DNA from 3 places in the Vibrio navarrensis genome. Region 2 is predicted to be linked to each of the others. Evidence: riboswitches for the same ligand, from Rfam matches in the RefSeq annotation. Region 2 holds a riboswitch; each other region holds the start of a gene.
What was found. Region 2 has a riboswitch for thiamine pyrophosphate ahead of thiC (phosphomethylpyrimidine synthase ThiC). Riboswitches for the same ligand answer to the same signal wherever they lie in the genome.

Region 1 (4,574 bases), on a different replicon from region 2:
CTGGGCATATCCTGACGCGAGAGGCCCGAAGGTCCCCCTCTTTGGCCCCTGTTCATTATAAACAAGGGCATCATGCGGTATTAGCCATCGTTTCCAATGGTTATCCCCCACATCAGGGCAATTTCCCAGGCATTACTCACCCGTCCGCCGCTCGCCACCCAAGGAACAAGTTCCTCTGTGCTGCCGCTCGACTTGCATGTGTTAGGCCTGCCGCCAGCGTTCAATCTGAGCCATGATCAAACTCTTCAATTAAAAGTTTTTTGAAGCTTGCGCTTCGGCTCAATGAATACTGATAAGTTTCTAGTCCCTAGAAGCTAGTTCCTAGAAAACTTGAATTGACTGTGCTCGATACCGAAGTATCAAATTGGTCACTCAGTTCATTGATAAATCTTTTGGATTATCATCAACGAGTGCCCACACAGATTGATAGGTTTATATTGTTAAAGAGCTTGCTTTTTGAGAAGCTTTTCTCTCGAAGCGGAGGTGCATTCTAGCGAGTTAACTTGAAGAGTCAAACACTTTTTCAAATTTCTTTTTTTAGAAGCTTTACCCTTTTACTGCACTGCTGAAGCCTTGTGGCGTCTGCCGTGTCAGTGGATGCGCATTATAGGCAGAGAAATTTTCTTGGCAACCCATTTTTTGCAAAAACCTTCAAAAATTGGTTTAGATGAACAAATCTCACCCAACTGCTCGTTTTGCATACGCAGTTGTTAATAATAAGTAGCTATCTGTAGATTAAAACTGGTTTAACCACGCCTCGTCTATCTCGCCAGTCTTGATCCTCACACCCTGTTTTCGCTCCCAATCTTCTATTTTCTCTAGCTCACGCATGACGCTGTCCAAAGTCAGCGTATTGTTGTCTAACTCAAAGATCTGTTTTTGGCTTTGATAATAGAATTTTAAAATCGTATATGCTTGCAGATCTTCTTGCTCTGCTGCCGACGTTATCTGTTTCAGCTTACGGAAAATGCGATTGTGCAATTGTTTCATTTGCCAAACGTAAACGACTTCTTTGAAGAAAAGATGTCCTTTCACTTGATTGAGTAACGATACCGAGGTCAAAAGTGCGAGAAGGACACCGATCAAGTTCCAGTGGAAATTGCCCGTCGACTCTTGTTCGACGACTGTCTGGTTACCAAACAATGCAATCAGTAAGCTACCGAATGCCAGTGACGAGAGTGCGAAAAGCACCACAAAGCCAACAATGACGATATTAGCTTTTCTGCGGTAGAGCGGTTTGTTGATAGATTCAATTTTCATGTTTCATTCTATTAAAGCAGTAAGACAAGGCCCCTATGCTGCTCGATCACACCCGCTAACTCAATCAAGGTTTTGTAATCAAATTCGCACTTTGTCCATTTCTTCTTTTATAGAGGCTTTTTGTTTGGGCTCGCGCCTCAGTCTGACTTGGGTATATACTCCGCCCATTCAATTTACTGCTCATTCGAGGTTTCCTTTATGCGCTCTTTTGTTTTACGCGCCCGTGCCGCCCCAACTAACAGTAAAGCCTTACTGGAAGGCGTTGGTCAGGAAGCGCACACTGAAATTTTGGCACATACTTTGATGAACACCATGTTTGTTGCTCAATCGCACCGTGAGGATGTGACGGTGTATTTAGTGCTAGAGAGTACCCAGGACTATTCTCGAACCATCACGATTCAGTCAAATGATGTCACTAATATCAACGGTTTTAATGAAGCCACTTTACTGAATGTGGTTGCTCGCTCATTAGACGCTTCTCAAGGAATGGCCAAAGAAGAGTGCCGCAATGTGGAACCAGGTGTGACGGTTCGAACCATCAGTTTTGAGCGCCTTATTCAAGAGCTTGCGGAAAACCACCAGCTTTATATGTTGGACAAAAAGGGCGAATTTGTTCGCGACATTGATTTTGCGCCAAATCCCTGCTTTTTGCTCACCGATCACATTCCGATGCCGAAGAAGACTTTCAACAGCTTAAAACGCTTAGGTACGCAAAAAATCAGTCTTGGCCCTAAGATGCTGTTTGCTTCCCAGTGTGTCACCTTGATCCAGAACGAGTTGGATCTACGCGAGTCATTGTGAGTGACTTGCAGCAGGCCTTTTTGCTGCTATGATGTCGCAGATATAGTCGGGGAGCCTTTAGTTAGGCTGAGATCGCAAAGCGAGACCCGTTGAACCTGATGCAGTTAATACTGACGTAGGGAACTATATGCGTGTTCACCCGTTTGTTGTGGTTAAGGACAAAAGTTTCCCCCAATCGCACGGCGGCAGCTTGTTGAATACGCAGTTCCTGTACGTCTTGTCATAGGAAGCAAGATGCTATTCTCACAAGACTCTCAATCTCACATCCCTATTGTTCTCACTATCGCTGGCTCAGACAGCGGAGGCGGCGCGGGCATTCAAGCTGATATTAAGACCATCTCCGCCACTGGCAGTTACGCCTGCTCTGTGATTACGGCTATTACCTCGCAAAATACTCAAGGGGTATTCGCCGTTCTGCCCATCCCACTTGAGCATATTGCATCCCAGTTGGATGCGGTGTTCAGCGATTTAAACGTCAGAGCGGTAAAAATTGGTATGTTGGCAGACGCCGACATTATCCGTCTTGTCGCCAGCAAAATTCGCCAATATCGTCCACCGTTTGTTGTGTTGGACCCCGTAATGGTCTCTACCAGTGGCGATCTGCTTCTTGCACCGGAAGCCATCAACACGCTCAAGGAAAGCTTAATCCCTCTGGCCAGTATCATTACACCGAACCTTCCCGAATATGCCGCTTTAACCCAACAGCCTCAACCCGAAAACGAAAACGGCTTAATGCAGACACTTGATGAGTTACGTATTCTACACGCTAAAGCCGTGTTGCTTAAGGGGGGCCATTTGGAGCAGGAAGAATACAGCAGCGATCTGCTGATTGAAGGCGATATGGCAGAACTAATCCGTTCGACGCGTCACCCGACACGCAACACACACGGTACGGGTTGTACCCTCTCTTCGGCTATTGCCTCTTATTTAGCGCAAGGCCACCGGATGCACAAAGCGGTTTTTCTCGCCAAACAGTACATCTCTCAGGCCATTAGTCATGCCGACGAGTTATCTGTCGGCCAAGGAAGAGGGCCAGTGAACCATTTCTTTGCGGGACATATGCACGTGCGCTGACACAAACTTTCGCCGAACGGTTAGCTGGTAACAGAGTGAGCACGCAAATTAACTTTGCCCTGATATTTCTGCTGCTTGCCTTGGCATACAATGCCGCTTTTTATTAACGGCGGAAACTGTTCGTGGACCGTGCACTCAATTTCAAACTGGCTGGGCTTATCACCCTTTTTTGCTACGCACTTTGCCTTGGCGTCATCACTTGGCTTTACTACCCTGCCTCTCTCTTTTCTCCGGTCGCCTCGTTTGAAGGACGCCTATTGACACTTTTAACTTACTCAGCGGGCATTCAGGGCTTTTTCATCACGCTGATCATTCTGTGCATTTGGGCGCTCTCAATTCGCACATTTAGGCGAGGCGTATTACAGAAATTTTTGCAGCTTGGCCTGTTACTCATCATAGGTTTTGCAAGTAAAAGCGGCTTAAAGCTGGCAACGGAGAGCCCTCGTCCTTATAGCGAGTTGCTGGCCGCTGAGCAGATCATTGACTCTCCTGCAGATTTTTATCGTCTGGATGAAGCGGAAAAAGTGCAGGCCATTTCAGCCGTATCACAGAATGTCAGCCCGTGGCGAAGCCAACATTGGCAAGGTGAGAAGGACTATTCTTTTCCTTCCGGACATACCCTCTTCGCGGCGATTTGCGTTGCTTTCTTTGGGGCAGCCTTTTTATCTGCAAAGCGATACGGCGCGTTAATATTGTTACTGGTATGGGCGAGCAGCGTTGCCTATAGCCGATTGTGGTTGGGGATGCATCGCCCATTAGACCTGTTCGGTTCTTGGGCTTTTGTGGCAATCGTGTTTACCCTACTGCCCAATCATTTACCTATTGTCAGCCAATGGAAACGCGGTTAGCGAAACAATAAGGTGCGAGGCAGATACCGTCACGCCTTCCATTGGTGAAGGCGTTCTATTTTCAATGTCATCTTAAACGGAAGGGGCAAATGAATGGCGTTCAAAATAAAGCTAAAAAGAAGGTCGTTTGGCAAAAGTAGGACAACCAAACGACCAAAAGCCATTTAAGCTAAGCTGGTTATACAACCAAAGCATAGAAAGTGTTGTCTGTGAGGACCAACTCACTTAGACGGCGCCATTATAACGTGAGTCAAAGGAAATGAAAGAAATAAAACGTACCATCCGTTATTTGTTGATGGATTTATGACTATTAATTCGCACTTTTTCTTTTCCAGCGGTACTAGGATATGAGCTTCTATTCAATCAACAAATTGAGCAGGAAATATTGACCACGGCATAGCCAATTGCCATGTAAACCACTCTTTCGACCTCTTCTGCGTCACCTTGAATTAAACGTGTAAGTCGGGTTCGGCCTTTTTCTGTACAAATGATCTCTCCAACGTTTTGGATAAGATTGCGAAACATTCTGTCTTCTCTCACCGCCTTCACCCAAGAGCGATAAAAATCCTCTGGAGAAGAGAACTCCAGCGA
Region 2 (4,574 bases):
TCCTTCCAGTGGATCGTCAATCAGCTTAATTTCAATCGCTTCACCTTCAGCCGTTTGTAAGTCCTTGGCGTACTCACGGACTTCTTGAGAGATTTTCATCGAACAGAATTTGGGTCCACACATAGAACAGAAATGGGCAACCTTGCCCGATTCTTGTGGTAGCGTTTCATCGTGATAAGCACGAGCAGTATCCGGATCGAGCGACAGATTGAATTGGTCTTGCCAGCGGAACTCAAAACGGGCTTTTGATAACGCGTTGTCACGCACTTGAGCTCCCGGATGACCCTTAGCTAAGTCCGCAGCATGCGCGGCCAGTTTGTAGGTAATTAGCCCTGTTTGCACATCTTCTTTATTGGGCAGCCCAAGATGTTCTTTTGGCGTTACATAACAAAGCATCGCGCAGCCATACCAACCTATCATCGCCGCGCCAATCCCAGAGGTGATGTGGTCATAACCGGGGGCAATATCCGTGGTTAACGGGCCAAGGGTATAAAACGGCGCTTCATGACAATGCTTAAGCTGTTCGTCCATGTTCTCTTTGATCATGTGCATCGGCACATGCCCAGGGCCTTCGATAATCACCTGAACGTCGTATTCCCAAGCAATCTTAGTCAATTCTCCCAGCGTTCTTAGCTCAGCAAACTGCGCTTCATCGTTCGCATCCGCAACGGAGCCGGGACGCAGGCCATCCCCCAAAGAAAGCGCTACATCATATATCGCACAAATCTCGCAGATTTCCCGGAAGTGGGTATACAAAAAACTCTCTTGATGGTGTGCCAGACACCACTTGGCAATGATGGAGCCGCCACGAGAGACAATCCCGGTCACACGCTTCGCCGTCATCGGAATATAACGCAACAATAGGCCGGCATGGATAGTGAAATAATCAACGCCCTGCTCTGCCTGTTCAATCAGTGTATCGCGCATCACTTCCCAGTTTAGATTTTCCGCAATACCATTTACCTTCTCTAAAGCTTGGTACATAGGGACTGTACCAATTGGCACTGGGCTATTGCGCAGGATCCACTCGCGAGTTTCGTGAATGTTACGTCCTGTAGAGAGATCCATGACGGTATCGCCACCCCAGCGCGTTGCCCAAACCAGCTTTTCCACTTCTTCTTCAATTGAAGATGTGACTGAAGAGTTGCCAATGTTAGCGTTCACTTTGACCAGGAAGTTACGGCCAATGATCATTGGCTCAGACTCAGGGTGATTGATATTGGAAGGGATAATCGCACGTCCTTCTGCCACTTCTCGGCGGACAAATTCTGCGGTAATTTCCTTAGGAAGATTGGCTCCAAAACTCTGCCCGGAATGCTGCTGAGTTAATACCTCATCGCAATATTGTGCTCTGCCCATATTCTCACGCAGCGCAATGAATTCCATCTCGGGCGTGATAATGCCCTTACGTGCGTAATGCAATTGCGTAACACAATACCCCGTTTTGGCACAACGAATACGCGGTAAATTGCCGTAACGTAACTCGTCCAACGTCTCGTCGTCTAAACGCTGTTTGGTGTAGGTCGAGCTCACTTCATCGAGAACTTCAGTGTCACCACGTTCGGCAATCCAGCCCTCTCTTAGCTTGGGCAAACCGCTATAGAGGTCAATAGTGTGCTGTGGATCGGTATAAACGCCAGACGTATCGTAGACTCTAATCGGCTCATTGGGCGCCAAAATAGGGGCATCTTTTGAACCACCGATAAGGCTATCCGCCAGCGATATTTCACGCATTGGCACTCGAATATCAGGCCGAGAACCTTCGACATAAATTTTGTTGGAATTGGGGTACGCTTGTACTGAAAGAGTATCAATGAACTGTTTGGCTTCCAGTCTCGCTTGCTTGCGATTCGACATAGCATTTTTCCTTTCTTGTTATGCAAGATAAAAAGGTGACGGATGAAAATGCTTGGCGGAAAGATGCGACAAGAGGGATCGAACATACACAAATTGCAGATGGCTCTGCGCGCAAAATTCGAACTTTGATAAGACACTAGTAGAATTTAGCTACCAAAATCTTCTCTTGTTCCCTTCGCAGGTTTTAACCTGATCAGGTTCAACGGATCCCGAATAAACGGTCTCAGCCTTATGGCACTCCGACAAGTGAAACGATTATAAGCAATCGACTTGGTTAAACCAAGCCGACCTGTAAAAAATTTGTTGGAAAATTAGATTTGAACATCACTGCTTTAAGAGCTGAAATCCAAGCCATGCAGCGCCAACACTTAGAGTAACATTGAGCAGAATATTCAACCCCATCTTAAGGAAAGCACCCTGCTGCATCAGCAGCACGTTGTCCATGGAGAACGTCGAAAAGGTCGTCAAGGCACCAAGAAAGCCCAAACCGATAACTTGCCGCCAAGGTTCAGTCGCGAGCATTTCGCTTTCGAATGCAGCGATCAAAAGCCCCATCACAAATGACCCGACAACGTTCACAGTCAAGGTTCCATAGGGAAAACCGCGCCCAAGTAATAAAACACAGAGCTCAGACACCAGATAACGAGAGCAGGCACCAAAAGCCCCCCCTAAAGCGATAAACCCCAATATAGCCAGTTGCCCCATAACGAACCTCACAATTTGAATGCGACGATATTGTAACCACCACAGTCAAAATAGCGAGTTTAAAACCCCCGTTCCCAGCGGAAATCTATGCTTGATGCTATGCAGAAACAAAAGGTTACAGGAGTCACTTTACGCTATCTAAATCAATCTTATGCCAATCTAAGAAAAAACATGATCTAATTAAGGCCATTCAACGATAGAGCTTATTCGCCATGGATAACCTTAATAATATCAACTTCAAAAAACTCGCTAGCCAGCAAAAATCCATTCAAATGAAAATGAGATTACTGGCTCTTGCTCATTTCAAAGAGGGACACTCTCGCACCCAAATCGCCAAGTTTCTTATGGTGAGCCGAACCAGTGTTAATAAGTGGGTTCACACTTTTCTTGAAGAAGGATTACAAGGGCTGAAGGAAAAGCCAAGAACGGGACGACCCCCCTTCTTAACTTCTGAGCAAAGAGAGCAGTTGAGCCAATACATAAAAGATAAAGCCAATGATACACAAGGCGGACGACTGACTGGGGCCGACATCCACGCTTATATCGTGAAAGAATTTGGCCAGCACTACCACCCTGACTCTATCTATTACCTGCTCGAGCACATGGGCTTGTCATGGATAACTTCCCGCTCAAAACACCCCAAGCAATCTCAAGAAGTCCAAGACGATTTTAAAAAAAATTCAAAATTGAAACGATCCTGAAGATCCCAGGACATATCGCTTTAGAGCATGTGGATGTCTGGTTTCAAGATGAAGCCAGATTTGGGCAACAAAACACGACGACACGGTTATACCAATCTAAGTAAAAATATGATCTAATTGAGGCCATTCAACGATAAAACTTATTCGCTATGGACAGTCTCAATAATATCGACTTTAAAAAGCTCGCAAGCCAGCAGAAATCTATTCAGATGAAAATGAGATTGCTGGCCCTCGCTCATTTCAAAGAGGGACACTCTCGCACCCAAATCGCCAAGTTTCTTATGGTGAGCCGAACCAGTGTTAATAAGTGGGTTCACACTTTTCTTGAAGAAGGATTAGAAGGGCTGAAGGAAAAGCCAAGAACGGGACGACCCCCCCTTCTTAACTTCTGAGCAAAGAGAGCAGTTGAGCCAATACATAAAAGATAAAGCCAATGATACACAAGGCGGACGACTGACTGGGGCCGACATCCACGCTTATATCGTGAAAGAATTTGGCCAGCACTACCACCCTGACTCTATCTATTACCTGCTCGACCACATGGGCTTGTCATGGATAACTTCCCGCTCAAAACACCCCAAGCAATCTCAAGAAGTCCAAGACGATTTTAAAAAAAATTCAAAATTGAAACGATCCTGAAGATCCCAGGACATATCGCTCTAGAGCATGTTGATGTCTGGTTTCAAGATGAAGCCAGATTTGGGCAACAAAACACGACAACACGGTTATGGGCAGAGAAAGGAACACGCCCCCGAGCCGTGAAGCAACAACAATTTGAATATGCGTATCTGTTTGGTTCTGTCTGTCCCGCGAGAGGAATTGGCGAAGCGATGGTCGTTCCTTGGGTTAATAAAGAGATCATGATCGAGCATTTAAAGCAAATATCGGCAATCACTGAAAAAGGGCGTCATGCCGTCATCATTATGGATGGGGCGAGTTGGCATACCAATGACATTGCAGAACCGTTTAGCAATGTCAGTATCATCAAGCTCCCGCCCTATTCACCAGAGCTAAACCCGATAGAACAAGTGTGGAGCTGGCTCAGACAACACCATCTTGCCAATCAGAGTTTTACCGATTATGAGGATATCGTGGAGAAAGTGTGCAAGGCTTGGAATCGATTCTTGGACAGTACAGATAGAGTTAGCAAGATGTGTACAAGAGAGTGGATTAATCTGACCAGTTAATTTTCCAGATTGGTATAATCAAATACATATGTATCACCTATTTGTATTAGGTGACATTTGATCGTCTTAAATCGAGAAAAGCCCTTGATAAATCAAGGGCTTGAATGTGGCGGAGAGATAGGGA
Region 3 (4,574 bases), 310 kb from region 2:
CAAGGGTGCGCATTCCAGACATGTTATTTCCTTAAACTTCTCTGAATTAATCGGGGGTAGTGAGCGAGCATCTCTTATGGATGTTATCGTTTGCGCTCGCGGTAAGTGTAAGGTTTAGATCTTATTAATGGTAATGAACTAACCGACCGAGATCTCAATTTGCTTGTCGACTATTAGCGAAGAAATTACATCAACTTAGGCGGGAAGTCGTGGCGATGTTGCACAAAAAAAGCGCAACGGAGTGGCGGAATTTTGCGCCGCCGAGCAGAAGCCAGACGATCGCCCTCGCTTTTCCGAGCGTTATCGCGATAATGGGAGGGGCAAAAATTTCATAGAGCAGGACGAGCAACATGCATATTCATATCTTAGGGATCTGTGGCACTTTTATGGGCGGCGCCGCGATTTTGGCCCGGCAGTTAGGCCATAAGGTGACGGGATCAGACGCCAACGTTTACCCACCAATGAGTACGCTTTTGGAATCTCAAGGTATTGAAATTATAGAGGGTTTTGAACCTTCTCAGTTAAATCCTGCTCCTGATCTGGTGGTGATTGGCAATGCCATGAGCCGTGGCAATCCGTGTGTTGAGTACGTGCTTAACCACAATTTGCGTTATACCTCTGGGCCGCAGTGGTTGCAGGAGTTCTTGCTGCACGATCGTTGGGTGTTGGCGGTGTCAGGCACGCATGGCAAGACCACCACTGCAAGCATGCTGGCGTGGATTTTAGACGCATGCGGCTATCAGCCGGGATTTTTGGTCGGAGGTGTACTCGGCAACTTCGGTGTCTCGGCGCGTTTGGGAGACAGCATGTTTTTTGTTGTGGAAGCTGATGAATATGACAGTGCTTTTTTCGACAAGCGTTCTAAGTTCGTCCATTACCATCCACGCACCTTGATCATGAATAATCTTGAGTTCGATCATGCGGATATTTTTGATGATCTGGAAGCGATTAAGCGGCAATTCCACCATCTGGTGCGCACGGTTCCGGGCAACGGACGCATTCTTGCTCCCCAGCAAGATGCGGCTTTGGCGGACGTTTTGCAACGTGGCTGCTGGAGCGAGCAGGAGTTTTCTGGCGCTGATGGTCAGTGGCAAGCGGAAAAGCGAGTCAAAGATGGCTCTCACTTTGCGGTCTTCTTCCAAGGTGAATGCGTGGGCGAAGTGAAGTGGGATTTGGTGGGCGATCACAACGTCGACAATGCGCTGATGGCGATTGCGGCGGCGCGCCATGTCGGAGTGACGCCCGATCTTGCCTGTCAGGCACTCGGCCAATTTATCAATACCAAGCGCCGTTTAGAGCTCAAAGGCGAAGTCAATGGGGTGGCCGTTTATGATGATTTCGCTCATCATCCCACCGCGATTGAACTGACTCTCGGTGGTTTACGTAATAAGGTGGGCGACAAACCGATCTTTGCGGTTTTGGAGCCGCGCTCTGCAACGATGAAACGTGGCGTGCATAAAGAGACGCTTGCTGCTTCGTTAGCCTATGCCGATGAAGTGTTTTTATTCCAACCGCCGGGCTTGGATTGGTCGGTCGAGGCCGTGGCGGCACAATGTCACCAGCCTGCGTTTACCAGTGACAATATGGATGAATTTGTTGCGCAAATTGCCAGTCGTGCGAAATCTGAGGTGCAAATCTTGGTGATGAGTAACGGCGGTTTTGACGGCATTCATGGCAAGTTGCTGGCGGCACTGGACAAGGCGTCTGACTGACTCGGCCCATAATCGTGCTAACTGAAATCGTGCCAACTGAAATGACAATGACTGAAAAACAAAAAACAATCACACTGGCGTTTACGGGGGCCTCTGGTGCGCCGTATGGTTTACGCTTGCTTGAATGCCTGCTCGCGGCAGATTATCAGGTTTACCTGCTGATTTCCTCCGCCGCGCGTGTGGTGCTAGCCACCGAGCAGGGGCTGAAGTTGCCCGCCAATCCACAAGCCGCGCAAAGCGCGCTGGTGAACTACCTTGGCTGCTCGGCCGAGAAGCTGGTGGTGTGCGGTAAGGACGATTGGTTCTCGCCCGTTGCTTCCGGCTCCGCAGCGCCAAAGCAGATGGTGGTGTGCCCTTGCTCTGCGGGCAGTGTTGCGGCGATAGCGCACGGCATGTCGGATAATTTAATTGAGCGCGCCGCCGATGTGGTGCTGAAAGAGCGTGGTCAATTGATCCTCGTGGTGCGTGAAACACCGTTTTCCACTTTGCATCTGGAAAACATGCACAAGTTATCGCAGCTTGGCGTGACCATCATGCCCGCGGCACCGGGGTTCTACCATCAACCGCAACGTATTGAGGACCTTGTCGACTTTATGGTCGCGCGTATTCTTGACCATCTTGGCGTCGAGCAAGGTTTAGTGCCGCGCTGGGGGTACGATAACCGTCCGCGTGACGAGCACGTATAGCCAAAGCGAACGTTTCGCATTACAATCCGCCTCACTCATCGGGGAGCTCATCTGCGTATTTTTGTCGCAGAAGCTGAGATCAGGCCATCGCCTGGGACCCGTATACCTGAACCAGATAATGCTGGCGTAGGAATTGAGTCAGGAATTTAATTCGTAATGGAAGATTAAAACCGACCTCAAACCTGTGCCGCTCCACTCATGTCATGCAACGCAAATGGAGAGCGAGCCGTGAAAACCACTCTTAACCTGATTGCCCTAGCGATGGTCACTTCTGCCCCCGCTTTGGCTGCCGATAACACCCTCACTGTTTACACTTACGACTCTTTTGCCGCCGATTGGGGCCCGGGCCCGACGATCGAAAAAGCGTTCGAAGCGAAATGTGGCTGTGACGTCAACTTTGTTGCGCTGGATGATGGCGTGTCGATCCTTAACCGTCTGCGTCTTGAAGGCAAGAACAGCAAAGCGGATGTGGTGCTCGGGTTGGACAACAACTTGATGGCTGAAGCCAAAGCAACGGGTTTGCTGGCAGAACATCAGGTCGATACCCGTGTAGTTACGCTGCCAAAGGGGTGGTCTGACACGACGTTTGTCCCTTACGATTACGGCTACTTTGCTTTTATCTACAACAAAGAAACGCTGGCCAATCCGCCGAAAAGTTTAAAAGAGTTGGTGGAGCAGCGCAGCGATCTCAAAGTGATCTACCAAGATCCGCGCACCTCAACTCCAGGACAAGGTTTGCTGCTGTGGATCAAATCCGTTTACGGCGATAGCGCCAGCGAAGCATGGCAGCAACTGGCGAAAAAGACCGTGACGGTCACTAAGGGCTGGTCGGAAGCTTACTCGATGTTCCTCAAGGGTGAGTCGGATATGGTGCTCTCATACACCACCTCTCCGGCCTATCACCTGATTGCGGAAAATGACGCGAAATACGCGGCGGCGGGCTTTTCTGAAGGGCATTACATGCAAGTGGAAGTGGCCGCGAAAGTGAAAAGCAGCCAAAAACAGCAACTGGCCGATGAGTTTATGCGTTTTATTTTAAGTGACGACTTCCAAGCGGCGATGCCAACGGGCAACTGGATGTATCCGGTCACCGACGTAACACTGCCTGAGGGCTTTGACACCTTAACTGTGCCGGTGAAATCACTCAGCTTCACACCTGAAAAGGTGGCCGAAATGCGCAAGCCTTGGATCCGCGAGTGGCAAAGCGCGCTGACGTTTTAAGGCTGCCCGTTGAATTCTGTACCTAAAGCGGGCATTGGGGTCGCGGTGATGATCGCGACCTTTGTTATTGCTGCGCTGGCAGCGCTCCTTTCTACGGCGCCCTCGCTGGATGTGAGCGTCATCTGGCGCGATCCTTACTATCGTCATGTCACCCAGTTCAGTTTTTGGCAGGCTTTTTTGTCGATGCTGCTGAGCGTCAGTTTGGCGATCCCGGTGGCGCATGCGTTGGCCAAACGACGTTTTCCTGGCCGCGCTCTGCTGTTGAAGCTGTTTGCCTCAACGCTGGTTTTACCGGTGTTGGTCGGGGTGTTTGGCCTTTTGGCGATTTATGGCAACAGTGGTTGGCTGGTGAATCTGTTGCAACAAGCGGGCTACTTGAACTCGTTTTCCATCTACGGTTTGAGTGGCATTTTGCTTGCCCACGTGTTTTTCAATCTGCCGTATGCGGCCCGTTTGCTGCTACAAGCGCTGGAATCGATCCCGGCAGAGCAGCATAAACTGGCGGCTCACCTCGGTATGTCACCTTGGGATAAATTTCGCTTTGTTGAATGGCCAAGGCTGCGTCAACAACTGCCGCATGTCGGTGGCTTGGTGTTTATGCTCTGTTTTACCAGTTTCGCTACTGTGATGGCGCTGGGCGGTGGGCCGAAATCCACCACCATTGAGCTGGCTATCTATCAGGCGATCAAATTCGATTTCGATCTGCAAAGCGGAGCCATTCTGGCTATCTGGCAAATGTTGCTGTGCAGCGTTTTGGCGCTGGCGCTACAAAAATTGGCGCGTCCTTTATCGGTTTCTGCGGGCAGTCGCAGCGAGTCACCTTTTTTAGTGCGCGACAGCGGCCTGCTGCGTGTTTGGGACTACGCTTGGATTTTGGCCGCCGCGCTTTTGGTGTTACCGCCGCTGCTGATGGTACTGCTTTCTGGGGCGAATGGCAAAGTGGTTGACGTGCTGG

Region 1: it holds a riboswitch for thiamine pyrophosphate, as region 2 does, so the genes downstream of both, thiD (bifunctional hydroxymethylpyrimidine kinase/phosphomethylpyrimidine kinase) here and thiC (phosphomethylpyrimidine synthase ThiC) in region 2, are expected to answer to the same signal.
Region 3: it holds a riboswitch for thiamine pyrophosphate, as region 2 does, so the genes downstream of both, thiB (thiamine ABC transporter substrate binding subunit) here and thiC (phosphomethylpyrimidine synthase ThiC) in region 2, are expected to answer to the same signal.

Annotation. Positions count from the first base shown of each region.
Region 1 covers NZ_CP065218.1:1,060,176-1,064,749, reverse strand. Annotated here, with positions in the region: rRNA gene I3X05_RS21440 (16S ribosomal RNA) at 1-252, opposite strand, end outside; gene I3X05_RS21435 (DUF3087 family protein) at 736-1,260, opposite strand; gene trmY (tRNA (pseudouridine(54)-N(1))-methyltransferase TrmY) at 1,459-2,061, shown strand; TPP riboswitch at 2,099-2,200, shown strand; gene thiD (bifunctional hydroxymethylpyrimidine kinase/phosphomethylpyrimidine kinase) at 2,296-3,135, shown strand; gene I3X05_RS21420 (phosphatase PAP2 family protein) at 3,258-3,983, shown strand; gene I3X05_RS21415 (TetR/AcrR family transcriptional regulator) at 4,347-4,574, opposite strand, start outside.
Region 2 covers NZ_CP065217.1:3,462,313-3,466,886, forward strand. Annotated here, with positions in the region: gene thiC (phosphomethylpyrimidine synthase ThiC) at 1-1,857, opposite strand, end outside; TPP riboswitch at 2,011-2,109, opposite strand; gene crcB (fluoride efflux transporter CrcB) at 2,182-2,562, opposite strand; gene I3X05_RS16420 (IS630 family transposase) at 2,775-3,263, shown strand; partial or broken gene I3X05_RS16425 (IS630 family transposase) at 3,413-4,450, shown strand; tRNA gene I3X05_RS16430 (tRNA-Ser) at 4,558-4,574, opposite strand, start outside.
Region 3 covers NZ_CP065217.1:3,148,580-3,153,153, reverse strand. Annotated here, with positions in the region: gene fbp (class 1 fructose-bisphosphatase) at 1-22, opposite strand, end outside; gene mpl (UDP-N-acetylmuramate:L-alanyl-gamma-D-glutamyl-meso-diaminopimelate ligase) at 351-1,712, shown strand; gene I3X05_RS14840 (flavin prenyltransferase UbiX) at 1,760-2,398, shown strand; TPP riboswitch at 2,428-2,548, shown strand; gene thiB (thiamine ABC transporter substrate binding subunit) at 2,627-3,619, shown strand; gene thiP (thiamine/thiamine pyrophosphate ABC transporter permease ThiP) at 3,629-4,574, shown strand, end outside.